4 regions of the Pantoea sp. YU22 genome follow, and region 4 is predicted to be linked to each of the others. Evidence: predicted binding sites of a transcription regulator. Region 4 holds the regulator's gene; each other region holds the start of a gene.

The links. The regulator CRP, encoded in region 4, controls carbon source genes, mostly activating them, when cyclic AMP is high. The targets are predictions, from matches to a motif close to ATGTGANNNNNNTCACAT.
Region 1: yrbN (protein YrbN) is a predicted target of CRP. The motif match lies at 5,477-5,494, and genes of this name have one in related genera.
Region 2: msrB (peptide-methionine (R)-S-oxide reductase MsrB) is a predicted target of CRP. The motif match lies at 3,208-3,225, and genes of this name have one in related genera.
Region 3: EKL29_RS03470 (6-phosphofructokinase) is a predicted target of CRP. The motif match lies at 4,881-4,898, and genes of this name have one in related genera.

What each region holds. Positions count from the first base shown of each region.
Region 1 covers NZ_RYDU01000002.1:273,010-280,482, reverse strand. The annotation lists gene infB (translation initiation factor IF-2) at 1-131, shown strand, start outside; gene rbfA (30S ribosome-binding factor RbfA) at 197-604, shown strand; gene truB (tRNA pseudouridine(55) synthase TruB) at 604-1,548, shown strand; gene rpsO (30S ribosomal protein S15) at 1,668-1,937, shown strand; gene pnp (polyribonucleotide nucleotidyltransferase) at 2,244-4,379, shown strand; gene nlpI (lipoprotein NlpI) at 4,511-5,395, shown strand; gene yrbN (protein YrbN) at 5,501-5,557, shown strand; gene EKL29_RS05720 (DEAD/DEAH family ATP-dependent RNA helicase) at 5,574-7,473, shown strand, end outside.
Region 2 covers NZ_RYDU01000015.1:106,016-113,488, forward strand. The annotation lists gene EKL29_RS18145 (aldo/keto reductase) at 27-878, shown strand; gene EKL29_RS18150 (D-hexose-6-phosphate mutarotase) at 1,055-1,930, opposite strand; gene gapA (glyceraldehyde-3-phosphate dehydrogenase) at 2,006-3,001, opposite strand; gene msrB (peptide-methionine (R)-S-oxide reductase MsrB) at 3,343-3,753, shown strand; gene EKL29_RS18165 (YeaC family protein) at 3,757-4,038, shown strand; gene pncA (bifunctional nicotinamidase/pyrazinamidase) at 4,077-4,685, opposite strand; gene ansA (asparaginase) at 4,703-5,716, opposite strand; gene sppA (signal peptide peptidase SppA) at 5,801-7,473, opposite strand, start outside.
Region 3 covers NZ_RYDU01000001.1:715,270-722,742, forward strand. The annotation lists gene pqqC (pyrroloquinoline-quinone synthase PqqC) at 1-287, shown strand, start outside; gene pqqD (pyrroloquinoline quinone biosynthesis peptide chaperone PqqD) at 292-570, shown strand; gene pqqE (pyrroloquinoline quinone biosynthesis protein PqqE) at 557-1,699, shown strand; gene pqqF (pyrroloquinoline quinone biosynthesis protein PqqF) at 1,702-3,996, shown strand; gene EKL29_RS03465 (YceI family protein) at 4,113-4,697, shown strand; gene EKL29_RS03470 (6-phosphofructokinase) at 5,172-6,152, shown strand; gene EKL29_RS03475 (PTS sugar transporter subunit IIB) at 6,163-6,477, shown strand; gene EKL29_RS03480 (PTS sugar transporter subunit IIC) at 6,470-7,473, shown strand, end outside.
Region 4 covers NZ_RYDU01000007.1:16,822-24,294, reverse strand. The annotation lists gene EKL29_RS11875 (aspartate aminotransferase family protein) at 1-841, shown strand, start outside; gene EKL29_RS11870 (YccS/YhfK family putative transporter) at 842-2,917, opposite strand; gene crp (cAMP-activated global transcriptional regulator CRP) at 2,976-3,608, opposite strand; gene EKL29_RS11860 (OsmC family protein) at 3,909-4,313, shown strand; gene EKL29_RS11855 (phosphoribulokinase) at 4,549-5,418, opposite strand; gene EKL29_RS11850 (YheU family protein) at 5,480-5,698, opposite strand; gene EKL29_RS11845 (hydrolase) at 5,695-6,711, opposite strand; gene EKL29_RS11840 (LysE family translocator) at 6,769-7,371, shown strand; gene EKL29_RS11835 (LacI family DNA-binding transcriptional regulator) at 7,373-7,473, opposite strand, start outside.

The sequences.
Region 1 (7,473 bases), on a different contig from region 4:
TCAAAGATGACGTCAACGAAGTGCGTAACGGCATGGAGTGTGGTATCGGCGTGAAGAACTACAACGACGTTCGCGTTGGCGACATGATCGAAGTGTTCGAAGTGATTGAAGTTAAGCGCACCATCGACTAAGCACTGGACGATGTGTTGCAATTTGGGAGGCCGCTGGCCTCCCGAATTATTTTGGAGAGTTGATTATGGCGAAAGAATTTGGCCGCCCACAGCGCGTGTCGCAGGAGCTGCAAAAAGAGATCGCAATCATTCTGCAGCGCGAGATTAAAGATCCGCGTCTCGGCATGATGGTGACGGTATCCGGCGTGGAAGTCTCGCGCGATCTCGCTTATGCCAAAGTATTTGTCACCTTCCTCAACGATAAAGATGAGGATGCGGTGAAAAACGGCCTGAAGGCGCTGAAAGAGGCGTCTGGCTATATCCGTATTCTGCTCGGCAAAGCGATGCGTCTGCGCATCGTGCCGGAGCTGACCTTCTTCTACGACAATTCGCTGATTGAAGGTATGCGCATGTCGAACCTGGTCTCTAACGTTATCAGGAACGATGTCGAGCGTCGCGGTGAGAACCCGACGGAAGATGACAAGGAGGACTGATGAGTCGTCCTCGTCGTCGCGGCCGCGACGTCCACGGCGTGTTTCTGCTCGATAAGCAGCAGGGCGCGTCGTCCAACGATGTGCTGCAAAAAGTTAAGCGTCTGTTTAACGCCAACAAAGCGGGCCATACTGGCGCGCTCGATCCGCTGGCGACCGGCATGCTGCCGATTTGCCTCGGCGAAGCCACCAAATTCTCACAGTATCTGCTCGACTCGGATAAGCGTTATCGCGTGATCGCGCGCCTCGGCGAACGTACCGATACCTCCGACGCTGACGGCAATATCGTCGAAACCCGTCCGGTGACCTTTAGCCAGAGCGAACTCGATGCGGCGCTGGAGAGTTTCCGCGGCGAGACAATGCAGGTGCCGACCATGTTTTCGGCGCTGAAGTATCAGGGCCGGAAACTGTATGAGTACGCGCGCGAAGGCGTCACCGTGCCGCGCGAAGCGCGTCCGATTACCGTATTCGAACTGCAGTTTATCCGCTGGGAAGGCGATGAACTGGAGCTGGAGATTCACGTTTCCAAAGGCACCTATATCCGCACCATTATCGACGATCTGGGCGAGAAGCTCGGCTGCGGCGCGCATGTCATTATGCTGCGTCGTTTGCAGGTGGCGCGCTACCCGATCGAAAAGATGATGACGCTGGAGCAGCTGCAGGCTATAGCGGCGACGGTAAACGCGGCGGAAACGCCCGATTACGCGCCGCTCGACGCGCTTTTGCTGCCAATGGATAGCCCGGCGGAAGCCTTCCCTCTGGTGAATTTGCCCTCCGCCGTTGCCGCCTTTTTCAAACAGGGCATGCCGGTTCAGGCGGCGGATGCGCCGCAGCAGGGACTGGTGCGCGTTACCGAAGGGGATGCGCGTAAGTTTATCGGGATGGCGGAAATCGCCGATGACGGGCGCGTGGCGCCGCGTCGGCTGGTGGTGGAGTACCCCGCGTAATCATTGCTCAACGCCGCATTTGCGTTGCTATCGGGCGAAGAGTAGAATAGCGCGGCTTTAAAGCGGGTAGCTGAATTAGAGATCGGCACCCATACATTCATTTATTACTGGAGTTTATTATGTCTCTAAGCGTAGAAGCTAAAGCAGAGATCGTTGCCAAATACGGTCGTGGCGCTAACGACAGCGGCTCAACTGAAGTTCAGGTTGCACTGCTGACTGCTCAGATTAACCACCTGCAGGGTCACTTCTCTGAGCACAAAAAAGACCACCACAGCCGTCGCGGTCTGCTGCGCATGGTATCTCAGCGTCGTAAGCTGCTGGACTACCTGAAGCGTAAAGACGTTGCTCGCTACACCAGCCTGATCGAAAGCCTGGGTCTGCGTCGCTAAGTCTGAAGAATCTGATCAAAGATGTAGTGCAGAGACTTTGCAAAAAACGCGTCTTGCGATCAGATTCGTGCGAGTTTCGCGAAAAGGGGGCCTTTACGGCCCCTTTTTTCGAGCAATGCGCAGCAATCCGGACCAAACTCATGTATTGTTGCAGTGAGTGATCTTCGTTTGCAGAGGTTCGCGCGGCTAATGAGAGGCTTTACCGCAGATTCGGTTAAAGGTTGTCATTAGTCGCGAGGATGCAGCTGAAGATCGGTAATCCATGGCTCGCCAGAGAGGCGTTGCCCCGAAGTTAAGGAATTCATTTTGCTGAACCCGATCGTACGTAAATTCCAATATGGTCAGCATACCGTCACGCTGGAAACCGGCATGATGGCGCGCCAGGCCACCGCAGCCGTTATGGCCAGCATGGACGACACCGCCGTATTCGTTACTGTTGTCGGCCAGAAAAAAGCAAAAGCAGGTCAGGACTTCTTCCCGCTGACCGTGAACTACCAGGAGCGTACCTACGCCGCTGGCCGTATCCCGGGCAGCTTCTTCCGTCGTGAAGGCCGTCCAAGCGAAGGCGAAACCCTGATTGCGCGTCTGATTGACCGCCCGGTTCGTCCGCTGTTTCCGGAAGGCTTCGTGAACGAAGTTCAGGTTATCGCAACCGTAGTATCCGTTAACCCGCAGGTTAACCCGGATATCGTCGCGATGATCGGCGCCTCTGCCGCGCTGTCGCTGTCAGGCATTCCGTTCAACGGTCCGATCGGCGCCGCGCGCGTCGGTTATATCAACGACCAGTATGTGCTGAACCCGACCGCTGACGAAATCAAACAGTCTCGTCTGGATCTGGTTGTTGCCGGTACGCAGAACGCGGTACTGATGGTTGAGTCCGAAGCGGACATCCTGACCGAAGATCAGATGCTGGGCGCAGTGGTCTTCGGCCACGAGCAGCAGCAGGTAGTGATCGAAAACATCAATTCTCTGGTTGCAGAAGCGGGCAAACCGCGCTGGGACTGGCAGCCTGAGCCGGCTAACAACGCGCTGATCGCACGCGTTGCCGCGCTGGCTGAAGCGCGCATCAGCGACGCTTACCGCATCACCGACAAGCAAGAGCGTTACGCTCAGGTTGGCGTCATTAAAGACGAAACCATCGCTGCGCTGCTGGCCGAAGATGAAACGCTGGACGACGCTGAAATCGGCGACATCGTTCACAGCCTGGAAAAGAACGTGGTGCGTACCCGTATCCTGAACGGCGAACCGCGTATCGACGGCCGTGAAAAAGATATGATCCGTGGTCTGGACGTGCGCACCGGCGTGCTGCCGCGTACTCACGGCTCGGCGCTGTTCACCCGTGGCGAAACGCAGGCGCTGGTTGCCGCGACGCTGGGTACCGCGCGTGACGCGCAGAACCTGGATGAGCTGATGGGCGAACGTACCGACAGCTTCCTGTTCCACTACAACTTCCCTCCTTACTCGGTAGGCGAAACCGGTATGGTCGGCTCGCCGAAGCGTCGTGAAATCGGTCACGGCCGTCTGGCGAAGCGTGGCGTGCTGGCAGTGATGCCGAAGCAGGAAGAGTTCCCGTACACCGTTCGCGTGGTTTCTGAAATCACCGAATCAAACGGTTCTTCTTCAATGGCTTCCGTGTGCGGCGCTTCTCTGGCGCTGATGGATGCCGGCGTGCCGATCAAAGCGGCCGTTGCGGGCATCGCGATGGGCCTGGTGAAAGAAGATGAGAAGTTCGTGGTCCTCTCCGATATCCTCGGCGACGAAGATCACCTCGGCGACATGGACTTCAAAGTAGCCGGTAGCCGTGAAGGCATCACCGCGCTGCAGATGGACATTAAAATCGAAGGCATCACCCGCGAAATCATGCAGGTTGCCCTGAATCAGGCCAAAGGTGCGCGTCTGCACATCCTGGGCGTGATGGAGCAGGCGATCAGCACGCCGCGTCAGGAAATCTCTGAGTTCGCGCCGCGCATTTACACCATCAAGATCAATTCAGACAAGATCAAAGATGTGATTGGTAAAGGCGGTTCCGTTATCCGCGCGCTGACTGAAGAGACAGGCACCACCATCGAAATCGAAGACGACGGCACCGTGAAAATCGCGGCAACCGACGGTCTGAAGGCGAAAGAGGCGATTCGTCGCATCGAAGAGATCACCGCCGAGATCGAAGTGGGCCGTATCTACAGCGGTAAAGTCACCCGTATCGTTGACTTCGGTGCCTTCGTCGCTATCGGCGGCGGCAAGGAAGGTCTGGTACACATTTCTCAGATCGCGGACAAGCGCGTAGAGAAAGTGACTGACTACCTGCAGATGGGCCAGGAAGTACCGGTTAAGGTACTGGAAGTGGACCGTCAGGGCCGCGTTCGTCTGAGCATCAAAGAAGCGACAGAGTCTAAGCCTCAGGGCGAAGAAGCTGCCGTGACCAGCATGCCAGACGCAGAGTAATTCCCTGTTTGCCTCTCCTTATCCCATTGTGGATGGGAGAGGCGTTTGTGTCATCGCGAGGGCGGGAATCCTTGTGCACAGCAGGCGGATGACAGGAGCGTTATCCTAATGTTTGTATTCGGGAGTGGGAAATGAAGCCTTTTTTGCGCTGGTGTTTTGTTGCGACAGCTATCACGCTGGCAGGATGCAGCAACTCCAATTGGCGTAAGAACGAAGTTCTTGCAGTACCTCTACAACCCACACTGCAGCAGGAAGTGATTCTGGCGCGCATGGAACAAATTCTTGCCAGTCGCGCCCTTACCGATGATGAACGCGCACAGCTGTTATATGAGCGCGGAGTGTTGTATGATAGTCTCGGTCTGAGAGCACTGGCGCGGAACGATTTCTCGCAAGCGCTGTCTATAAGACCAGATATGCCAGAAGTGTTTAACTATCTCGGCATATATTTAACGCAGGCAGGCAATTTTGATGCTGCCTATGAAGCGTTTGATTCTGTACTTGAGCTTGATCCAACTTACAATTATGCGCATTTAAACCGTGGTATCGCCCTCTATTACGGCGGTCGATACAAGTTAGCGCAAGATGATCTGCTGGCGTTTTATCAAGACGATCCCAACGATCCTTTCCGCAGCCTGTGGCTCTATCTCGACGAACGTGAGATGGACGCTGACAAGGCGAAAGTTGCGCTGCAGCAGCGTTACGACAAAGCGGCCCGTGATCAATGGGGATGGAACATTGTCGAATTCTACCTTGGCGACATCAGTGAAAGCACGCTGATGGAACGTCTCAAGGCAGACGCAACGGATAACACCTCGCTCGCTGAACATCTCAGTGAAACCAACTTCTATTTAGGTAAGCACTACCTAAGTCTGGGGGAGAAGGACAACGCGAAAGCGCTGTTCAAACTGGCGGTGGCCAACAACGTCAATAACTTTGTTGAACACCGATACGCATTGTTGGAACTGGCGCAACTCGGCCAGACACAAGACGATTTATCAGAATCTGACCAGCAATAGCTGACGAACTTTTATTGCCTGAATTACCCGTTAAGTCATCATCTTCCGGGATGAAGGCTTTTCTGTTCGTCGAAACTTCTAATTTGAGCCGGTTCACACTTTTTGATGAAAATGACTGAAAATTTTCACGACGAGTTATGTAGACTGGCCGCCGCAATCTAAGAGGCACGTGTACTACATGACTGATATTCAAACCACTTTTGCTGACCTGGGCCTGAACGCCGACATCCTCGAATCACTGAACGGCATGGGCTATGTTAAGCCTTCTCCGATCCAGGCTGAGTGTATTCCTCACCTGCTGGCGGGCCGTGATGTACTGGGCATGGCGCAGACCGGCAGTGGTAAAACTGCAGCGTTCTCGCTGCCGCTGTTAAACAACATTGATCCTTCTCTTCGCGCACCGCAGATCCTGGTGCTGGCGCCGACTCGCGAGCTGGCGGTGCAGGTTGCAGAAGCGATGACCGAATTCTCTAAACATATGCGTGGCGTCAACGTCGTGGCCCTTTACGGCGGCCAGCGTTATGACGTGCAGCTGCGCGCGCTGCGTCAGGGCCCGCAAATCGTGGTGGGCACCCCGGGTCGTCTGCTCGACCACCTGAAACGCGGCACGCTGGATCTCTCCAGCCTGCGTGGCCTGGTGCTGGACGAAGCTGATGAAATGTTGCGTATGGGCTTCATCGAAGACGTTGAAACCATTATGGCGCAGATCCCGGAAGGTCATCAGACCGCGCTGTTCTCAGCGACCATGCCGGAAGCGATCCGTCGCATCACCAAGCGTTTCATGAAAGATCCGCAGGAAGTACGCATTCAGTCCAGCGTTACGACGCGTCCGGACATCAGCCAGTCTTACTGGACGGCCTACGGTCGTAAAACCGACGCGCTGGTGCGTTTCCTGGAAGCGGAAGATTTCGATGCCGCTATTATCTTCGTGCGTACTAAAAACGCGACGCTGGAAGTGGCCGAAGCGCTGGAGCGCAACGGTTACAACAGCGCGGCGCTGAACGGCGACATGAACCAGGCGCTGCGCGAGCAGACGCTGGAACGTCTGAAAGATGGCCGTCTTGATATCCTGATCGCAACCGACGTTGCGGCGCGTGGACTGGACGTTGAGCGTATCAGCCTGGTCGTTAACTACGATATCCCGCTGGATGCCGAGTCTTACGTGCACCGTATCGGTCGTACAGGCCGCGCGGGCCGCGCTGGCCGTGCCATTCTGTTCGTCGAGAACCGTGAGCGTCGTCTGCTGCGCAACATTGAGCGCACCATGAAGCTGACTATTCCGGAAGTGGAACTGCCGAACGCCGAACTGCTGAGCACCCGTCGCCTGGAGAAATTCGCCGGACGCGTACAGCAGCAACTGGAAAGCAGCGATCTGGACCAGTATCGTGCGCTGCTGGAGAAACTTTCTCCGCAGGACGAGCTGGATATGGAAACGCTGGCCGCTGCGCTGCTGAAAATGGCGCAGGGCGAACGTCCGCTGATCGTGCAGCCGGATGCGCCGCGTCCGCAGCGCCGTGAGTTCCGCGATCGTGACGATCGTCGTGACGACCGCCGCAGCCCGCGTGAAGCGCGTGACAACCGCGAAGGCGGCGAACGTCCGCGTCGCGAACGTCGCGACGTTGGCGAAATGGAGCTGTACCGCATTGAAGTTGGCCGTGATGACGGCGTTGAAGTTCGTCACATCGTTGGCGCTATCGCTAATGAAGGCGATATCAGCAGCCGCTACATCGGCAACATCAAGCTGTTCGGCACCCACTCGACTATCGAGCTGCCGAAAGGCATGCCGGGCGATATCCTGCAGCACTTCACCCGCACGCGTATTCTCAATAAGCCGATGAATATGCAGCTGCTGGGCGATGCGCAGCCGCAGAGCGATGCGCGCGGCGGCGAACGTCGCAGCGGTGGTCGTGACTTCGGCGGCGAGCGTCGTGGCGGCAACCGTGAGGCTGGTCGTGAAGGCGGACGTCGTTTCTCTTCCGAGCGTCGCGAAGGCGGTCGTGAAGGCGGACGTAGCAGCTTCAGCCGTGAAGGCGGTCGCGGTCCGCGTCGCGAAGAAGGCGCTGCAGCAGCACCGCGTC
Region 2 (7,473 bases), on a different contig from region 4:
CCCTGATTTGATGCAGGAGTAAAAGGATGGATAAAGCGATCGCTTTTGATGACCACACACGACTACCCGCTATTGGTCAGGGCACCTGGTATATGGGCGAGGAGGCCGCGCGCCGCCGTGAAGAAGTCGCCGCGCTGCAGGCGGGGCTGGATGCAGGATTAACCCTGATTGACACGGCGGAGATGTACGCGGAAGGCGGTGCGGAAGAGGTCGTAGGCGAGGCGCTGCGTGGACGACGCGACAGCGCTTTTGTCGTCTCTAAAGTCTATCCATGGAACGCAAGTGAAGTGGATGCAGTCGACGCCTGCGAGCGTAGTCTGAAACGGCTCGGCACCGACCGGCTGGATCTTTATCTGCTGCACTGGCGGGGCAACGTACCGCTTGAAGAGACGATCCGCGCGATGGAGAGGCTACAGCAGCAGGGCAAAATTTTGCGCTGGGGCGTCTCTAATTTTGACGTCGACGATTTGCAGGAGTTGCTGAGCGAGCCGGGCGGCACAGCCTGCGCCACCAATCAGGTACTTTACCATCTCGCTTCGCGCGGAATTGAATTCGATCTCCTGCCAGAGTGTCAGCAGCGTCAAATGCCGGTGATGGCCTATTGTCCGCTGGCACAGGCGGGAAGGCTGCGTCAGACACTCTTCTCTGACGCTACGCTGCTGGAGATTGCCCAACAGAAGGGCATCAGCGTAGCGCAGCTGTTGCTGGCGTGGGTTATTCGTAACGAGGGCGTTATCGCGATCCCTAAGGCCAGTTCGCTGGCGCATGTTCAGGAGAATGCGGCCGCGCTGCAGGTCCGGCTGAGCGATGAAGAGCTGGCGCGGATCAACAAAGCCTTTCCGCCGCCGCAACATAAGCTGGCGCTGGATGTGGTGTAAAAGTCAGGCAAAACATAATTTCTGTCAGTGCCGGGCTGTCGTGGATGACGCGGACCGATCGCAAAGTCGCTCAAGGCATCCTTGCTCGCTCGGCCCGCGCCATCCCTGGCGCGGGACGCTTTGCTCTTCAGTCCGCGTCAACCACTCCTTAGCTTCCAGACTTGCCTGAAAAATTATTAAGCTTTTTGCCGCAGCCGGAAGGTGGTTGCCAGCCTCGCCGGTTTTTCGCCTGCGCTGCGCATTGGCTTATTGATACGTGCCGTCTCTACGCACACCATGGTCTTATAGCCGTCATTCGCCATATCCGCCATGCTGCAGGAGAGTTCCACGCCCGGATTCCAGGTAACCACATCGCTGTGATGATGGTGATAGACCTCGATGACGCGCTGTCCTTGCTTATCGTGAACCAGCGAACAATCTTCCGGCTGAGTGAAGACACGGTCAATGCGACCCGGATAGGTCTGTTTGCCGCTGGAGACCTGTTCGCTGTTATTGTCCACTTTGTCAATAAAGCGTGTGCCCAGTCCGCTCACCTCGACGTCGGCGATATCAGCTACCTGGAAATAAGTGTGCAGCGCGCCGGTAGCGGTAAAGTCGCCGTGCGCTTCAAGCTCGATTTCGCAGTGCTTGCCCAGGCGGAAACGGGCGAAAAGGGTAAAGTCATGCGGCCATAGCTTTTTCGTTTGCGCCGTGCTTTCCAGCACAAACGTCAGCATCACGTTCTCGTCATTCTCATCGTGCGCTGAAAGCGTCCATGGCTGATTACGGGCGAAACCGTGCGCCGGTTCGCCTTCCGGCCCAAACCATGGCCAGCAGATCGGCACGCCGCCGCGAATGGCTTTACCCGCTGAAAAAAGCGACTTTTCGCTCAGCCAGATCACCGGCTTTTCACCGCTCGGCTGCCAGGCGATCAGGTGCGCGCCCTGAAGGGTTATCGCAGCACGAACCTGGGGATGACTCACCACGATGACCGGCAAATCACCAAGCTGGCGCTGCGAGAGATAGGGGGTAATTTGCTTCACCACCGGCAGGGAGAAAATTTTATCTTGCATAACCGAATCCTTCCTGTTGCTACGATAAAAAAGGGCGACCGAAGTCGCCCTTATTGTCTGTCGTGACCGGTATGCTTATTTAGCAACCAGCGCGATCAGGTCGAGAACTTTGTTTGAGTAGCCGGTTTCGTTGTCGTACCAGGAAACCAGTTTCACGAAGTTGTCGTTCAGCGCGATACCTGCTTTGGCATCGAATACAGAGGTCAGCACTTCGCCGTTGAAATCGGTAGAAACCACGTCATCTTCCACGTAGCCCAGCACGTCTTTCATCTCGCCTTCTGCAGCCGCTTTGATCGCTTCACAAATTTCTTTGTAAGAAGCCGCTTTTTCCAGACGTACGGTCAGGTCAACCACAGAGACGTTTGGAGTCGGTACGCGGAACGCCATACCAGTCAGTTTACCGTTCAGCTCCGGCAGGACTTTGCCCACGGCTTTCGCTGCGCCAGTAGAAGACGGGATGATGTTCTGAGATGCGCCGCGGCCGCCGCGCCAGTCTTTGTGAGACGGGCCGTCAACGGTTTTCTGAGTAGCGGTAGTCGCGTGAACGGTCGTCATCAGACCTTCGACGATGCCGAATTTGTCGTTGATAACTTTCGCCAGCGGTGCCAGGCAGTTGGTGGTGCAGGAAGCGTTGGAAACGATATCCTGGCCTGCATATTTGTCGAAGTTAGCGCCGCGAACGAACATCGGGGTGTCGTCTTTAGACGGACCGGTCAGAACGACTTTTTTCGCGCCAGCAGTGATGTGTTTACGTGCGGTTTCGTCGGTCAGGAAGATACCGGTCGCTTCAGCAACAACGTCAACGCCTACTTCGTCCCACTTCAGGTTAGCCGGGTCTTTCTCAGAGGTAACGCGGATTTTTTTGCCGTTAACGATTAACGCGCCGTCCTGCACTTCAACGGTGCCGTTGAAGCGGCCGTGCGTTGAGTCGTACTTCAGCATGTAAGCCATGTAGTCCGCGTCTAACAGGTCGTTGATTGCAACGATTTCGATGTCAGAACGCTGCTGAGCAGCACGGAAAACGATACGGCCGATACGACCAAAACCGTTGATACCTACTTTGATAGTCATATATTCCACCAGCTATTTGTTAGTGAATAAAAGGTTGGCTGTAAAATTACAAAAACCTTACCAGGCGTCAAGCGGAATCGTGTCAATAGTTGCGACAGGTCAATCCGTTCGACAGGAATAATTTGATGCGCAACCGCTTGCGCAACAAACGTGTTGAGGTGATGCTGAAACCCGAGAGCTGAATATAAAGGGATAGCATTAGCAAAAGGTGATCGAGGTCACAAATCTACGCTGCGAAAAAGAAGTCTGTCGACTAAGCACGAAAAAAGCCCCGGTAATGTTATTCGTTTGTTAGAATATTAGTCGATTTTTTCAGAATGACACTCTCCGGAACCACTCAAATGGCTAAAGAAACCGCATCCGAAGCAAAAATTGCGCAATTGTCTGAAATGCAGCGCTATGTTACTCAACATCGTGGCACTGAACCGCCTTTCAGCGGCGCGCTTCTGCACAATAAACAGGAAGGCATCTACCACTGTCTGGTCTGCAACGCGCCGCTGTTTCTCTCGGAGACAAAGTATGACTCCGGCTGCGGCTGGCCGAGCTTCTATCAGCCGGTCAGCGATGACGCGATTCGCTATCTGGAAGATGACTCTCACGGTATGCACCGCATTGAGATCCGCTGTAACAACTGCGACGCCCATCTGGGACACGTTTTTCCAGATGGTCCGCAGCCGACCGGCGAGCGCTACTGCGTAAACTCGGCGTCGCTGAGTTTTACTGACGAACAGGGCGAAGAAAAGCAGGGGTAAAGGATGAAACAACAGCTCGAAACCATGCTCGACGCCATGACGCCTGAGGTTTATGAGCGCCTGGCGACGGCGGTGGAAACCGGCAAGTGGCCAGACGGCGTGGCGCTGACTCAGGAGCAGCGTGATAACTGCATGCAGCTGGTGATGCTCTATCAGGCACGCCATAACGAGGCGCCGCAGCATATGACTATCGGCAAAGGCGGCGAGATGGTGACGAAATCGAAAAGAGAGCTGAAGGAAGAGTTCGGCATCGATAGCGAGATTACACGCATCAACCTGCACTAAGCATAAGGCCGACGTTGCGTCGGCCTTATTGTATTTAATTAAATCAGCACGGCGCCTTGCGCCTTCATCTGGGCGAAAGCGATCTCGCTGTCTTCCGGACTGAGATTCACGCCGCGGCAGCCTTCTTTTACCACGGTCACCTGATAACCCAGCTCCAGCGCGTCCAGCACGCTGTATTTCACGCAGTAGTCCGTTGCAATCCCCAGCATCACCAGATGGGTAATGCCGCGCGCCTGCAGCCAGCTGTCCAGTTCGGTTTTGCGGCGATGACCGTTGTCGAAAAAGGCGCTGTAGCTGTCGACATCGACATCCTGACCTTTATGAAATACCGCGTCGATCAGGTTGCGATCGAGGCCGGGGTGAAGTTCGGCGCCAGCAGAGCCCTGAATGCCATGATCCGGCCACCAGATCTGCGCCAGCCCGTTCAGTTCGCCCAGCGTATAGACCGGCTCGCCGGAAACCGATGCGAAGCTGCCATGGTTGGCCGGATGCCAGTCCTGGAGCGCCAGCACATATTCGCCTCGGGCGCGAAATTCCCGCGCATAACGATTAGCGACCGGTACGGTCATATCGCCTTCGTGCACGGCCATTGGACCGCCCGGACAAAAGTCGTTTTGGATATCTATGATAATGAGGGCCTGCTTCATAACAGGTGGCTCCGTAATTAGTCTTCGGTCAGTTCACCGCGCAAGTTTTGCTGCATCCTGGCGCGAATCTGATCGCAGGAGAGCGCCTGACTCAGTAAAAAGTGGAGCTTGGTCAGCGCGGCTTCCACCGTTAAATCAAATCCGCTAATAACGCCCGCATGCTCAAGAGCGTTGCCGGTGGCGTAGCCGCCCATATTCACCTTGCCCGAAATACACTGGGTCAGGTTAACCACGACAATGCCGCGATCGCTGGCCTGCTGCAGCTCGGCAAGGAACTCGGCATTCTGCGGCGCATTGCCGACGCCATAGGAGCGCAGAATAAGCGCTTTAACCGGCTGGCGTAAAAAGTTGCGCACCACGTCCGCCGAAATGCCCGGATAAATGGTGACGACACCGATAGGCTGAGGCGTAATGGTATGCACCTTCAGCGGGCCTTTTCCTTGCGGCGCGGGCGGCGTATTCAGACGACGAATATGGATGCCCGCCTCCAGTAGCGCAGAGAGGTTCGGCGACGCAAAGGCGTTAAAGCCGTCCGCATGCGCTTTTGTGGTGCGGTTGCCGCGATAGAGCTGATTGTTGAAAAACAGCGATACCTCGTTAACGGGATAGTTCGCCGCAACGTAGAGGGCATTAAGCAGGTTCTGCTGGCCATCGGAGCGTAGCTCCGCCAGCGGGATCTGCGAGCCGGTTACGATCACGGGCTTCGCCAGGTTCTCCAGCATAAACGACAGGGCCGACGCGGTGAACGCCATGGTATCGGTTCCATGCAGGATAACAAATCCATCGTAACGATCATAATTTTGTCGAATATCTTCCGCGATCGACTGCCAGTCTTCGGGTGTCATATCGGAGGAGTCGATTAGCGGATCGTATTCGTGAATAGTGAAATCGGGCATTTCAGGGCGGTGGAACTCCGGCATATTCGCCAACTGCTGCTGCAGATGACCTGAAACCGGTATATAGCCCTGTGCAGAGCGCTGCATGCCGATGGTGCCGCCCGTATAAGCGACATAGATATTTTTCTTTTGCATCACAAACTCAGACTTGCCGTAAAACGCGCAGTATAAGGGGAAAGCAGGGGAAAAGCAGCCCGGTCTACGACCGGGCTGCGAGCTTTATCGCACTTCGCCGCAGTTCAGACAGAACGCATAGCGATTTTGCGGATCGTTGAGATTATTCAGCAGGCCAGGCTGTTGCTTCATGGCGCTCATCACCTCCAGCATTGGCGCAGGCAGCCAGGCTTTCAGCGTTGTCGGCAGCACAGCCTGTGCCGAGGCGCTGACCTGGTTAAGCAGCATATCGAACATGCCGGGCTGATCCTGATACCAGGCCAGCTGCGGCTTCGCGACTTTCGCCAGTTCGCCCGCTTTTTTCACGGCGTCGTCAAAGTCGCCCAGCGCATCCACCAGACCGTTGGCTTTCGCATCACTGCCGGTCCAGACATGGCCCTGCGCGATAGCGTCGATTTGCTCCGGCGTTTTATGACGCGATGCGGCAACCAGACCGACAAAGTTGCGGTAGCCGTTTTCAATCGTCAGCTGCATCAGCTGCTGGACCTCGGTCGGCAAGGCTTTGGTAGAGGCGACGTCCGCCAGCGGCGAAGTAGCAACGCCATCCGTATGCACGCCGATGCTGTCCAGACTGTTTTCCAGCGTATTGATCACGCCGAAAATACCGATCGAACCGGTCAGGGTGCTGGGGTTCGCAACGATATAGTCGGCTGGCGTCGAAATCCAGTAGCCGCCTGAAGCCGCCATGCCGCCCATAGAGACGACGACGGGCTTACCGGCCGCGTGTGCCGCCGCCAGCTCTTCGCGGATCGCTTCAGAAGCCGTGACGCTGCCGCCAGGGCTGTTGACGCGCAGAATAATCGCTTTGATTTTAGGATCGAGACGGGCATCGCGGATCTGCGAGGCGGTGGTGTCGCCGCCAACGTTGCCCGGGGTCTCTTCGCCGTCCATAATCGCGCCGCTCGCCATCACAACCGCGATGTTGCCATCCCGCTGGGTCGGTTGTTTAACGTTGTAGTCATAGATGCTGACGCTGTGATAGTCGTTACTGGCTTTATCCCAGCCGAAGGTTTTCACCAGCTCCTGATCGGCCGCCGCACGGCTGTCCAGCACGTCCACCAGTTTGTTATTCAGCGCATATTTGGCCGTATCGCCGTTCACCGCCTCAAGGCCAGCAATAACGGCCGCCGCGCCAGGGAAGAGCTGTTCCAGCGTAATCTGACGGTTGCCCGCCACGGTATTCAGGTAGTTCTGCCACAGCTGACCGACCCAGCGGCTGTCGGCGTCACGCGCCGCCTGCGACATATCGTCGCGCAGGAAAGGCTCGACCGCTGACTTATAGGTGCCGACGCGGAAGACGTGGGAGTTCACCTTCAGCTTATCCAGCAGCGTTTTATAGTAGAGGCCGTTAGTGGCGAAGCCGTGCAGATCGACGGTGCCCTGCGGAGAAAGGTAGATTTTGCTGGCGTAGCTGGCGAGATAGTATTGCGCCTGACTATAGCTGTCGCCCAGTGCAAAAATGGGCTTGCCGCTGTCGCGGAACTCGCGCAGTGCTTTGCCAACATATTGCAGAGAAGGCTGATCGCCACCGGCGAATTCGCGCAGATCCAGCACCATGCCGGTAATATTTTTATCGCTCTTCGCCTGACGGATGGCGTCGACCACATCGAACAGCGAGTTCTCCTGCAGGCGATCGCTATTCGCGCCCAGCAGCTGACGTCCCAGCTTGCTCAGCTTATTGCTGACCGAAGGCTTATCCACCAGCACGCCGGTAAGAT
Region 3 (7,473 bases), on a different contig from region 4:
GTCTCGACAGCTGGCCGCAGCACTATCCCTGGATCAAGGAAGAGGGCTACTTCTATTTTCGCAGCCGTCTGAGCCAGGCGAACCGCGATGTTGAGCACGGCCTGGCGCTGGCGCTTGAGTTCTGCGATACGGTAGAGAAGCAGAACCGGATGCTGGAGATCCTGCAGTTCAAGCTCGATATTCTCTGGACCATGCTGGACGCCATGACCATGGCCTACGCGCTGAATCGTCCGCCTTACCATACGGTCACCGATAAGGCGGCCTGGCACACTACACGACTGGTATAACCCCATGAATGAAAACTCCATCCCCGCGTTTCGCCGCGGCTATCGTATGCAGTGGGAAGCCGCGCAGGAGAGCCATGTGGTGCTCTATCCGGAAGGCATGGCGAAGCTGAATGAAACGGCTGCCGCCATTCTGGAACGGGTAAACGGAAAAGAGAGTGTGGCCGCTATTATCGCCGACCTCGACGCGCGCTTCCCGGAAGCGGGCGGCGTCGGCGAAGACGTCAAAGAGTTTCTGCGCGCGGCGCATGAACAAAAGTGGATAATATTTCGTGACCCAGAATAAACCTGCCGTCAATCCGCCGCTCTGGTTGCTGGCGGAGCTGACTTACCGCTGTCCGTTGCAGTGTCCTTACTGCTCAAATCCGCTCGACTTCGCCCAGCAGGAGAAAGAGCTGACCACGGCGCAGTGGATTGAGGTGTTTCGCCAGGCGCGCGCCATGGGCAGCGTCCAGCTCGGCTTTTCGGGCGGCGAACCCCTGACGCGTAAAGATCTGCCGGAGCTGATCCGCGCGGCACGCGATCTCGGTTTCTATACCAACCTGATTACTTCCGGCATCGGCCTGACCGAGAAGAAGCTGGACGCGTTCGCCGAGGCGGGCCTGGACCATATCCAGATCAGCTTCCAGGCCAGCGACGAGACGCTAAACGCCGCGCTGGCGGGGTCGAAAAAGGCGTTTCAGCAAAAGCTCGAGATGGCGCGAGCGGTAAAGAAACATGGCTATCCGATGGTGCTGAACTTTGTGTTACACCGTCACAATATCGATCAGATCGACAAGATTATCGACCTCTGCATCGAGCTGGAAGCGGACGACGTAGAGCTGGCCACCTGCCAGTTCTACGGCTGGGCGCAGCTGAATCGTCAGGGCCTGCTGCCGACGCGCGAGCAGATCGCGCAGGCGGAAGCAGTCGTCAGCCGCTATCGCGAACGCATGAGCGGCACTGGCAACCTGACCAATCTGCTGTTTGTGACGCCGGACTATTATGAAGAGCGTCCCAAACCCTGCATGGGGGGCTGGGGCGCGATCTTCCTCAGCGTCACGCCGGAAGGCACCGCACTGCCGTGCCACAGCGCGCGCCAGCTGCCGGTGGCGTTTCCGTCGGTGCTGGAACAGTCGCTGGAGGATATCTGGTATCGCTCTTTCGGCTTTAACCGCTACCGCGGCTTCGACTGGATGCCTGAACCCTGCCGCTCATGCGATGAGAAAGAGAAAGACTTTGGCGGCTGTCGCTGTCAGGCCTTCATGCTGACCGGCAATGCCGACAACGCCGATCCGGTGTGCAGCAAGTCGCCGCACCACGACGTGATCCTTGAGGCGAGGCGCGAGGCGGCGTGCAGCGATGTGAAGATAGGGCAGCTGCAGTTCCGCAACCGTGCCAATTCGCAGCTTATCTATAAAACCCGGACCTTTTGATTGTGCTGAATATCCGTCAGCTGCAGCTGAACGGCCTGCGCGTGACGCTGATCCATCAGCCCGACGCGCGCCAGGCCGCCGCGCTGGCGCAGGTTGCGGCGGGTAGTCATGACGAACCCGAGGCCTGGCCTGGTCTGGCGCACCTGCTGGAGCATCTGCTGTTCAGCGACAGCGCCCGGTTTCAGGGCGATGCGCGGTTGATGCCCTGGGTGCAGGCTGCGGGCGGGCGGGTCAACGCCACCACGCTGACGCGCAGCAGCGCCTGGTTTTTCGAGGTCGAGACGAGCCTGCTGGCCGAAGGCGTAGCGCGTCTGGCGGATATGCTGGCCGCGCCGCAGTTTACCCCTGACGCGATCGCGCAGGAGTCAGCGGTCATTGATGCTGAGTATCGGCTGATTCAGCAGCATACGCCCTCCAGACGGGAAGCCGCGCTGAATACGCGCGTCAGCGCGCCATCTGCATTTCAGCGCTTTCATATCGGCAGCCGCGACGCTTTTGGCGACGATGTCGGGGCGCTTAAGCAGGCGCTGCATCAGTTTCATCAGCGCTTCTTTCAGGCGGGTCAGACGCAGCTATGGCTGCAGGGGCCGCAGACGCTGGAGGAACTGGAGCAGCTGGCGCAAAACTTTGCCCGGCAACTGCCGTCGGGGAGAGCGGAGCCACGGACAGACACGATTCATTTTGTCAGGGAGGCGGATATCGCGCTGGCCACCCAGGGCGCGGGAGAGCTGCGCATCACCGCCTCTCTGCGCGGCGATACAGCCGCAATTCGTGACAACGTCACATTGATGCGTGAGTTTTTACAGGATGAGGCGCCAGGCGGCGCGATGCACGCCCTGCGCCAGCAGGCGTGGGCGCAGCAGCTTGAGTTTACCTGGCTTAGCCTGGAGAGCGCAGGCGGCTGGCTGGCGCTGCAGTTCGAAACGGCGCGGCCAGAGGCGCTCTGCGCCTGGTATCCGCAGGCGCTGCGCGCGCTGGCGCAGACCTCCCAGGCACAGCAGCACCACTATCTGCGGCTGGCGCAGCAGCGTTTCGCCGCGCTTACGCCGCTCGATCAGCTGCGCGAGCGGGCGTTCGGGTTTGCGCCGCCCGCCCATACGGCAGGTTTTATCCCGCTGCTGCGTCAGCTGATGAACGCGCCGCAGGCAAGGCTCTGGAGTTCGCCCGCAGTGCAAGGCGAAACGGTGGAAACGCAGGGGTTTATCCTTGCGCTGCAACCCTGGACGCCTGGCCACTTTAACGGCGCGCTGCCGACGCTGCGGTTTCATCCCCAGGCGACGCACGCCCCACATCTGACGCCGCCCGCCGCCCGCGCGCCGCTGCTGCACCTGGCGCCGGGCAAAGAGCCGGTCACGCTGATGCTGCGGCCCCCCTTTTTCACCACGCTTAGCCATGCGGCGGCCGTTGCTATTGACCGCCGCCTGCGTCCGCTTTTCGCGCTGCTGCGTCATCAAGGCGGCAGGGGAAGCTGGCAAGAGATCCAGGGCGTCTGGCAGCTGGAGGCACAATTGCCGCCGGAGAGCGAAGCGTGGCTGGCGTCGCTGTCAGATGCCTTGCATCAGAGAGAAAGCCTGAACGCTGAGCCATCGTCGGACGATGTGGCGATCCGCGAGCTGCTGCGACGGCTGCCACAGGTTGTGGCGAGCGCTGCGCCTGCGAAGGGCTGGCGCGCGGCGCTGTATGGCGGCTCGCCGCAGCAGTATGACCTTATCGCAAGGTGGCTCTCGCCGCTGACGGGGACGACTGACGATAAAGCCGCAGAACCGGTGCAGGGCAACCAGTTGACCGTGAAACATCACAGTCGCGACAGCGCGCTGTTGCTGTTTCTGCCTTGTCCGCGAGAGATATCACTGGCGGCGCTGCGCGCGCTGGCGCTGCTGATGGAGCCGCGTTTTTTCCAGCGTATGCGCGTCGAACAGCAGATCGGCTACGTCGTCAGCTGCCGCTATCATCGCTGCGTCGACCGCGACGGTATTCTCTTTGCTTTGCAGTCGCCGCAGATCATGCCCGATGCGCTGCTGGAGCAGTGCCATCTTTTTTTACAGCAACTGCAGATACCTGATGACGCGGAGACGCTGGAGACGTTGCGCTCGCGCCTTGAGGCGCAGCTTAACGCCGCGCCGGACGCCACGAGCGCGTTGCAGTCCGGGCTACGCCAGGCGCACGGGCTGCGCGACCTTGGCAGGGCCTCAACAGAGGCACTTACGCTGGCGCAGCTGCATCAGGCACAGGCGCAGCTCCTCAGCCAGTGGCATCACGGCGTTGTGGTGGCGACGCATTGCGCGGGTTCGCAATAGTCACGCCAGGATATTGCTGAATTTATTTGAAAATTAAGACCAAAACTCTTCACTATATCTGCACGAGCGTTTCGGAGACACTCAACGGGATTCGGCTGTTTTAAAAGGAACCCTAAGTGAAAAATATCAAACGTCTTGCGCTGCCGCTGCTGGCTGCCACCGCTCTCTACGTCCCGCTGTCACAGGCGGCCGCTCAGCAGTACGAGCTTAATCCGGAACATACTTCAGTTATCGTTACCTGGACCCATTTTGGCTTTTCCCATCCCACCGCTGACATCCCTGACAGTAAAGGCACGCTGGTGTTTGACAGTGCAAACCCAACGGCTTCTCGCGTTGACGTTACGCTGCCAGTTAGCCACATCGACAGCCATGTTCCTGCGCTGACGAAAGAGTTTAAAGGCGCGGAGTATTTTGATACCGCGAAATACCCGACCGCGACGTTCCACAGCACCAAAGTGGTCGCGAAGGGCGATAACAAATTCGACGTGGAAGGCAACCTGACGCTGAAGGGCATCACTAAACCGGTCACGCTGCACGCTACCCTGAACAAACAGGGCGAGCATCCGATGGTGAAAAAGCAGGCTATCGGCTTTGACGCCACCGGCACCATCAAGCGTTCCGACTTTAAGCTGGATAAATATGTGCCAGCCGTTGCCGACGACGTGACGCTGACTATTTCAACTGAAGCCTACGCGAAATAATGTCAGGCCTCTCTCTTTACACAAGAGAGAGGTTATTTCCCGCCTTACTCTGCCTTATCAGTTAACCGCCTCTTCTCTCTGTACTACCGGCGCTAAAATCTCTTCTCTGCTGCAGAGTAATTTCACCAGAAATTATCACCCCTTGTATAAATAAAGGTCTAAATAAGCGAATGCGCTTTAAAAATGAGGTGGAAATCACAATTCTGCATCATGGTGAAAAGCGTGAACTTCGCTGAATGCACACCACTAAAAAGACAGGCCGCTTTTTATCTCAACTTAATGAATAATAGCCAAAAAAAGAGATTTCTTTCTTTTTTGTCACTGTGACCATCCTCCCAAATATTGCCTTCATACGGAGCATGTCAAGCCTGATCCTCGCTCCTTCTCTGCTCAGTTTGTGATATTCGTTGCAAATTTAAAAGGCGCTCACCGGAACAATAACCTCAGAGCGGATTAAGCGGGGAGGTTTTTATAATGAGAATTGGCATGGTGATAAGCGGAGGTGATGTCGCCGGAATTAATAATTTTATCTTCCAGGTGGCGCGACTGGCGCAGGCGGAGATGGTGTTATTTAACGGCGGCATTGCGGGTCTGCTTAACAATTATCATCAGGAGATCGCCTGGCGTGACCTGGTTGATTATTCCGTCGCCTCCATTCCTTTAATGCAGTCCGGCAGAACCGAAAAGAAATTAGTACGCAGCGAATATGAGCAAATAGCCAGGCAGCTTAAAGCGCTGCGCGTGGAAATAGTCATTATGGCGGGCGGCGATGGTTCACTGCAGTTTTTGCATACGCTGAGCGAATTTGGCGTTAACTGTTTCGGCGTCGGCATGACTATCGACAACGATGTTTTCGGCAGCGATTACACCATCGGTTTTTCCACCGCCTGCGAGCAGGTATTAAAAGAGGTGGCGAAGCTGCGCAATACCGGCAGAGCGCTCGCCGGGCGCGTTTTTATGGCGGAGCTGCTGGGCGGTTTCTGCGGCGAGCTGACGCTACGCTCGGCGATTAAAAGCAACGCTGATTTCGCGCTGATCCCGGAGTGCCAGATTCCGGTGCCGCAGCTGGCAGAACGTATCCGGGCGCGGCTGGAGCGGCAGAACAGCGTGGTGATCCTTTGCTCGGAGGGCTACACGCGCGAATATTCGCCTGGCTTTCAGGGCGCAATCGACACCCTGATCAAACAGCTGGAGCCGCTGACGGGCGTGCGCATTCGTAAAACGATTATTGGTTACGGTCTGCGTAACGGCGATCCCACCTGCGAGGAGATTTATCAGGGCGCCATTATGGCGGAGGAAGTGGTGCGTTGTATTCAGTCGGGCATGCGGAATAAAGCGGTCATTATTAATGGCAGCAATAAACCTATCCCGATTGATTTAATGAGCATGAAAAAACGCCTTGTCGATACTGAAGGGCATTATTACAAACTCGCTAAACAACTGAATATAATCTGAGGAGATAGCCATGCTTAAGATCTTATGTGTCTGCGGCTGCGGACTGGGTTCCAGTTTCGCCATCGAAATGAGCGCAAAGGCGGTATTAAAGAAGCTGGAAATTGAAGCCGACATCGATCACACCACCATATCGGAAGCGAATGCCTTTAAGTCCGATATTATTTTAACGCAAAAAGCCTTTGCCGACGTATTAAACGCCGACGCCAGCCCGGAAGAGATGAAGCGCGTTATTGTGCTTAACCGGCTTACCGATAAAGGCGAAATTGAAGAAAAGATCTTGGCGTTTTTAAAAGAACACAATGTAAAGGTCGCGAATCATGAATAGCGTGATTAATTTCCTGGTCAGGGATCTGTTAGGGCAGGCATCTATTCTGATCGCCTTTATTGCGCTGATCGGTCTGCTGCTGCAGCGTAAATCAGCGGGTAAAGTGGTGGAAGGCACCTTTAAAACGCTGCTGGGCTTTTTGATAATGATGGCCGGCATCAATATTATTGTCGGCGCGTTAACCTTCCTGAATACCATATTTACCCACGGTTTCGGCATGCAGGGCTATATCACCGATGTGGCCGCGATTGCCGGACTGGCTAACCGCGAGCTGGGATCGGAAGTGGCACTGACGCTGCTGGTGATCTTTATCGTGAATATCATCATCGCGCGCATTACGCCCTTTAAATATATTTTCCTGACCGGGCAGGCGCTGCTGTGGATGGCCACTATCGGCACCGTGATCGGTTATAAAGCCGGACTGACCGGACTTCCGCTGATCCTTACCGGCGGCATTTTCGGCGGCATTATGGCGGTTGTGATGCCTGCGCTGGCGCAGCCGGTGGTACGACGTATCACCGACTCTGACGATATCGCGCTCGGCCATTTCTGTACTATCGGCTACCTGGTGCAGGCGGCGGTGGCGAAAGTGGTCGGCAAAGGCTCGCGATCTACGGAAGATCTCAAGCTGCCGGACAACTTCAAATTCCTGCAGGATACCTATCTGGCGATGGGCATCGTGATGGTGCCGATGTATCTCATCCCGGCGCTGGCCGCCGGACCGGCTTTTATCGCCTCTTACAGCAACGGCATGAACTACCTGATGTATGCCTTTATGCAGGCGATGCAGTTTGTCGCCGGGGTGTTTGTGCTCTATAGCGGCGTGCGGCTGCTGCTCAATGAACTGGTGCCGGCGTTTCGCGGCATCGCGATGCGGCTTGTGCCGAACGCCAGGCCCGCGCTCGACTGTCCGGTGCTGTTTCCCTATGCGCCCAACGCCGTGATTGTCGGCTTTCTCGCCACTACGCTCGGTTCGATCATCGGCATGATCGTCTT
Region 4 (7,473 bases):
CAGCCCGTTCAAAACCAAAATCATCGCGTTCCACAACGCGTTTCACGGCCGTACCCTGTTTACCGTTTCCGTTGGCGGTCAGCCCAAATATTCCGACGGTTTTGGACCGAAACCAGCGGATATCGTACACGTTCCCTTTAACGATCTGGAGGCGGTCAAAGCGGTTATTGATGACCATACCTGCGCCATCGTGGTTGAGCCGATTCAGGGCGAGGGTGGCGTTATGCCCGCCACGCCGGAGTTTATGCAGGGATTGCGCGCGCTGTGCGATAAGCATCAGGCGCTGCTGGTGCTGGATGAAGTGCAGAGCGGCATGGGACGCAGCGGCAAGCTGTTCGCGTATGAACACTACGGTGTGACGCCGGATATTCTCACCACCGCCAAAGCGCTGGGCGGCGGCTTCCCGGTGAGCGCCATGCTGACCACCCATGAGATCGCCTCAGCCATGTCGCCGGGCGTACACGGCACCACCTACGGCGGCAACCCGCTGGCCTGCGCGGTAGCGGAAGCCGCGCTGGATGTCATCAATACGCCGGAGGTGCTACAGGGCGTTCAGACGCGTCGCGAGCAGTTCGTAACGGCGCTGAAAGCGCTCGACGCGAAGCATGATCTCTTTACGGACATTCGCGGCAAAGGTTTGCTGATCGGCGCGGCGCTGAAGCCGCAGCATGCCGGTAAAGCGCGCGATATCCTTCACGCGGCTGCGGCGGAGGGCGTGATGGTGCTGGTGGCGGGAACCGATGTGATCCGCTTTGCGCCATCGCTGGTCATTGAACCCACCGATATTGAAGAGGGCATGACGCGCTTTGCCCGCGCGGTGGAAAGCGTCCTGACGGCCTGATCAACTTTTCCGCAGATGCCTTATCAGCCAGCGGCCATGGTGCGGCCGTTGGCTCCACGCCAGCGACGAAATGGTGTGCATCACGTTCAGATGCTCCAGAATGCGCTTCACATGCTGCTCCAGAATCGTCGTGGGGCCTTCATCCATGTTTTCTACGCCCGCCATCACGTTGGTCTGCGATCCCGGCCCGTCATACTCCAGCCGCTGCTGGCAGCGCTGTAGCGCAATTTCGCATGACTGCAGATAACGCTGCGCCAGATCGGGCGTCAGCATAGTGTGTTCGCGAGCAAGGATCGTCATGGCGTTGATATGCTCGACGATAAACTGGCTGTGCGTCACCCATAAGCGCATATCTTTCAGGTATTGCGCATTGAAGCCCGGTTCCTGCATCGCCTGATTGAGCGAGTTGAACAGCGCATTATGCGCCTGGTTGACCTTCATACGCTGATAAGCCAGCTGCTTCGCCTCCTGCTCCGGCCCCAGCAGCAGGCGCAACGCATCCTGATAGGTTTCCAGCGCGTCGTGGGCGTTCTGACGCAGCAGCCCGCTCTGCCACTGCGGCCAGAGCCATAGCATGCCGCCAAAGGCGATAAGGCATCCCATCAGGGTATCCATCAGGCGTGGCAGTAAAAACTGCGCGCCGTTTAGCGACAGCAGCTGCAGCGAGTAAACCGCCGTGACGGTAAAGCCGATCATCGACCAGCCGTAATATTTACGCGTCACCAGATAGCTCAGCAGCGTCACCACCAGCATAAACAGCAGCACCAGCGATTCCGGTACCGCGAAGCGCAGCGAGGCGGCGGCAATCACCAGGCCGGCGAAGGTGCCCAGCGCCCGGTGCTGGATCCGCACCCGCGTGGCGCTGTAGCCGTTCTGGCTGACAAACATAATGGTCATCAGGATCCAGTAGGGCTTGGGGATATCGAACAGCATCGCCAGCGCGCTGCCGAACATCAGCATCACGGCGAAGCGCGCCGCCGTGCGCAGCGCAGAGGACTTCAGCGACAGATAGCTGCGCAACGCGGCAAGCAGCGGCAGACGGCGCTGGCGATCGGTCATCAGGTCGCGCTGATAGAGCGGTTTTTGCGTGCGCAGCACGCGCGCGATGCGGCTGAAGTGGTAGAAGCAGAAGTGGCCCACCGGGTTATCGGGATGCTGACGGGCGATCTTCTCCAGCGCGCCGAGCGGCTTATCCATATCGAAACGGCTCGGCAGCTGGTGGTAAAGAATGGCGTCGGCGAGCGCGCGCAGTCGTGCCGAGATAATGTTGGCGTTCCAGCGTATTACCGCTTCTGCATGGCTGCGCTCTACCAGTTTCTGCACCTCCTCTGGCTGATGCAGGCTGACAGAGATATGCTCCTGCAGATCGAGCGCCACCTGAAAAGCGCGCGTCAGCCGTTTATGGCTGTTGTCGCGGCTGGCGGAGAGCATATGCATCTGCTGATAGCAGGTGTTAATCAAATCGACCGCTTTCTGCTGGCGCGCCAGCAGCGGGGGCAACGCTTTTTCCGGATCGGTAAGCTGGGTCAGCAGCGTATATTTCGCGTCGCAGTAATCCGCCAGTTCGCGGTAGATCAGGCTCAGGGTTTCGCGCATCGGCTGCTCTTTCCACAGCCAGAACCAGAACCAGTTGAAGAGTCCATACCAGAGCGTGCCGCCGATATAGAGCAGCGGCGGCACATAGATCGGCATGCGGCCGATCAGGCTTAGCGTAAAGATGGCCGCCACCAGCGTCCCTGAGAGCAAACGCCCGTGCAGAGGGCTGATTTCGCCGGTAACGCCCAGCAGCAGCGGCAGAACAAAGAGCACGGCAGGCAGCGGCACGCCTTTCAGCGTTAAGAGCTGGATCAGGAAACTGCCGAGCGCAAACAGCGAGCCGCCGACAATCAGACGTTTGAAGAAGCGTTTGTGCGGCGTATCCAGGCCCGCGACGTTACAGCAGGCAGGAACGAGAGAGAAGAGCAGCCCTTTTTGCAGATCGCCGAACAGCCAGCCGAGTGCCACGGGAATGCACAGCACCAGCGTCTGCCGCAGGGCATAGTTAACTTCGGGGTGATAGATGATTCGACGCCACATCACTTCGCTAAAAGCAGTAACGGCGTGACTGAGAAATCACGCCGTGAGTGAGAGGAAATCAGCGGGTGCCGTAAACGACAATGGTTTTGCCGTGTGCGGAAATCAGATTCTGGTCTTCCAGCATTTTCAAAATGCGGCCCACGGTTTCGCGTGAGCAACCAACGATTTGGCCAATTTCCTGACGAGTAATTTTGATTTGCATGCCGTCGGGATGCGTCATGGCGTCTGGCTGTTTAGCCAGGTTAAGCAGGGTTTGTGCAATACGTCCGGTAACGTCGAGGAAAGCTAAATTGCCTACTTTTTCCGATGTGACCTGCAGACGGCGCGCCATCTGCGACGAGAGACGCATTAAAATATCCGGGTTCACCTGGATAAGCTGACGGAATTTCTTGTAGGAAATCTCCGCCACTTCGCACGCGGTTTTAGCGCGTACCCAGGCGCTGCGCTCCTGACCTTCTTCAAACAGGCCAAGCTCGCCGATAAAATCACCCTGATTCAGGTAAGAGAGGATCATCTCTTTGCCCTCTTCATCTTTGATAAGTACCGCAACGGAACCTTTCACGATGTAGTAGAGGGTTTCAGCCTTCTCACCCTGATGAATCAGCGTACTTTTGGATGGATATTTGTGAATATGGCAATGGGACAGGAACCATTCGAGTGTAGGGTCTGTTTGCGGTTTGCCGAGAACCATTCGCTATTATCCTCTGTTGTAATCGTGCCCAAAACGCGGGGGGATTATTCCCTGCCAGGCGATGAAAGCTTCAAGCGTTTCTCCTGAAGGAGATTATTCGGGCCTTATTTTGCGGCAGGCGCTTGATGTGTCCCGTCTTCGTCCTTAACAGAACGAACTATTTTCAGCACTGTTTGTAGCACAGCTTTTGCCGACTGTCTTCTGTTGTCTCGCTTCAGCAAAGGGGGGATTACTCTGGATTGCTGTTTGTCAGGTGAACGCGTACTCTGGCGGCAAACGGGCTATTCTTGAGGTGGAAACATGCAGGCACGAGTGAAGTGGGTCGAAGGGTTAACCTTTCTCGGCGAGTCGGCGTCGGGACATCAGATTCTGATGGACGGCAACTCCGGCGATAAAGCGCCAAGTCCGATGGAGATGGTGCTGATGGCGACGGGCGGCTGCAGTGCCATCGACGTGGTCTCTATTTTACAGAAAGGGCGCAACGAGGTGGCGGACTGCGAGGTGAAGCTGACCTCAGAGCGTCGCGAAGAGGCGCCGCGTCTGTTTACCCATATTAACCTGCACTTTGTGGTCAGCGGCAAAGCGCTGAGCGATAAAGCCGTGGCGCGCGCGGTAGATCTCTCAGCGGAGAAGTATTGTTCGGTGGCGTTAATGCTGGGCAAGGGCGTTGAGATTACCCATAGCTATGAGGTGATTGAGCTGTAAGGCTGGTTGCCTTTAGCAACGAGCTCGCGCGGGTGAAATGGGCCGATCGCAAAGTCGCTCAAGGCATCCATGCGCGCTCGGCCCGCGACATCCTTGTCGCGGGACGCTTTGCTCCTCTGCCCATCTCACCCGCTCTTTGCGTTCCGGATGCCCTCTTTTGCGTCTTTGCGATCGGGCCTTGCCATCCGCGACCACCTCGGTCTTACCACCTGCGACCACCTGCGACCACAGCCGGTCAGGCGATCTGCTTCCCTTCCATCAGTCGCTGCACCAGCGGTGCCATAATCAGCTCCATCGCCAGCCCCATTTTACCGCCCGGCACCACCAGGGTATTCATATGCGAAATAAACGAACCCTGCAGCATCGCCAGCAGATAGGGGAAGTCGATATTTTCCAGCCCGCGGAAGTGAATAACCACAAAGCTCTCGTCCAGCGACGGGATCTCACGCGCGGCGAACGGGTTTGAGGTATCGACGGTAGGGACGCGCTGGAAGTTGATATGGGTGCGTGAAAACTGCGGCGTAATGAAGTTGATGTAATCCTCCATCGAGCGAACCACGGAATCCATCACGGCTTCGCGCGAGTGACCGCGTTCGCTGGTGTCGCGCACCAGCTTCTGGATCCACTCCAGGTTAACGATCGGCACAACCCCTACCAGCAGATCGACTTTCTCCGCCACATTATGCTGCTGCGTCACTACGCCGCCGTGGAGTCCTTCATAGAACAGCACGTCGGTATTTTCCGGCAGCGGCTGCCAGGGCGTAAAGGTGCCAGGCACCTGATTCCAGGGAACGGCTTCGTCGTAGGTATGCAGATACTTGCGCGACTGGCCTTTCCCTTCGTTGCCGTAGTCGGTAAAGGTTTGCTCCAGCAGACCGAAATCATTGGCTTCCGGACCGAAATAGCTGACGTGGCGCCCTAAGTCGCGCGCCTTGCGGATAGCCATATCCATTTCCGGCCGCGTATAGCGGTGGAAGCTGTCGCCCTCCAGCTCGGCGGCATGCAGGTTGAGCTGCTGAAAAATTTTACGGAACGCCAGGCTGGTGGTGGTGGTGCCGGCGCCGCTGGAGCCGGTTACCGCAATAATCGGATGTCGTGCTGACATGGAAAAGCTCCCTGTAGAGTCGGGCGATGAGCATAGTTAACACGAAAAGCGCGTCGACGCATCAGCCGCGAAATTCGCTGCGCGGCATAATATTGATAGTTTCATGCAGTTCCGACCAGACCAGCACGACGTCGCCGCGCTCCAGCTGGCGGCGCACATCATCGACTTTTTGCGCCAGGCTGCGCTCCTGCTCGCCATAGTCAGTGCCTTCGCGCAGCACAAAGGCTTCAATCAGGTTGGTAAGCGTATCGGGATCGAGTTGTTGCCAGGGAATAATCATGATGAGAGCCATTGTGTAAGCCACTGCGGCACACGTTGTTCGAGCCACATCTGCGGTTGACGCAGCGTGCCGCCGACAAAGCCAACGTGTCCGCCATGCGGCGTAAGTTGATAGAGGGTGCTGGCTGAGAGCTGCTCCGGCAGTGGGATCACCTCATCAGTCATAAAAGGATCGTCTTTGGCGTGAATGATCAGCAAGGGTTTACGCACCTTTTTTAACAGCGGCATAGCGCTGGCGCGCCGGTAATAGTCGCCCGCATCAAGAAAGCCGTGGGCGCGGGCGGTGATGGCGTCGTCAAAATCGCGCAGGCGGCGCAGCGCCTTAAGCTGCAGCAAATCTACCGGCAGCGTGCCCGGCCAGGCGCGCAGTTTACGCTCGGCGTTCTTTTTCAGCTGATCGAGCAGATAGCGTTGATAAAAGCGTGAAAAGCCCTGTTCAAGCTTCAGACTGCACGGCTCCAGCAGCAGCGGCGCAGAGACGATAACCCCGGCGTCGAGCGGCGCCGCCTCGCCCAGCCTGCCGAGCAGGCAGCCCAGCATATTGCCGCCGAGCGAAACGCCTACCGCGGCGGTCGGCGCATCGCCCCAGCGCGTTTTCAGCCAGCGCAGAAAAAAGGCGGCGTCTTCGGTTTCGCCAGAGTGATAGATACGATGCAGGCGGTTCGGTTCGCCGCCGCAGCCGCGAAAATGCATCACGACGCCGAGCCAGCCCTGCCGCTGGCAGGCATGCATCAGCCCGTGGGCATAAGGACTGTGAAAGTTGCCCTCCAGACCGTGAAACAACACCACGCGCGGCTTATGGCTCGCCTGCTGCGGATCTTCGCTCCAGGCGAGATCGACGAAGTCGCCGTCCGGCAAATCAAGGCGCTGCCAGTGCGGACGCAGCAGCAGACGACGACGCACCAGACGCGGCAGCACCGTCTGCAGATGCGGATTGCGCAGGGCGCGCGGCGGCATAAAGCCCGCTGTCGCGTCAGGAGTAAAATTCATGCCGCCAGGGCTTGTCTGATCCATATCACACTGTTAGCTTCGTTAAGTTTGTCGCAAGTCTGGGGTGAGGAGCACCCGTTCATGGAACTGAGCCTGTTTTTTTCAATGTTAGGTTTTCTCTGGGTCGCCGCCATCACGCCAGGCCCTAATAATATGTTACTCACCGCCTCCGGCGCCAATTTCGGCTTCTGGCGTACCTTGCCGTTAATGGTCGGCATTATGATCGGCATGCAGGTGATGCTGCTGATGGTGGCGTTCGGCGTCGGCGGCCTGATCCTGCTCTATCCCGCGCTGCACCTTATCCTCAAGATCGCCGGCAGCCTTTATCTGCTCTGGCTGGCCTGGAAAATCGCCACTGCCGCCTATGAGAAGCTGGAAACCGGCGACGCGCCGCCAAAACCGATGCCGTTCTGGCAGGGCGGCCTGCTGCAGCTGATAAACCCGAAAGCCTGGCTGATGGCGCTGGGCGCGGTCGCGAGCTTTAGTCTTGCCGGCGCTGCCTATCTGCATTCGGTCATGGCTATCAGCTTTGGCATGTTTCTGGTTAACCTGGTGGCGGGCATTATCTGGATCGGTTTCGGCGCGCTGATTGGCCGTATCCTGCAAAGCCGCCGCGCCTGGACCCTCTTTAATGTGGCGATGGGCCTGCTGACCGCTGCCTGCGTGCTGCTTATCTGGCGTTGAACTAGCTGGAGGCGCGCTCGACGCGCTTCCACGGCAGCAGATCGCGCACCACCGGCGACGTCGGGCGGCGAATACGCTGCAGCAAAAGCTGAACGCTGCGCG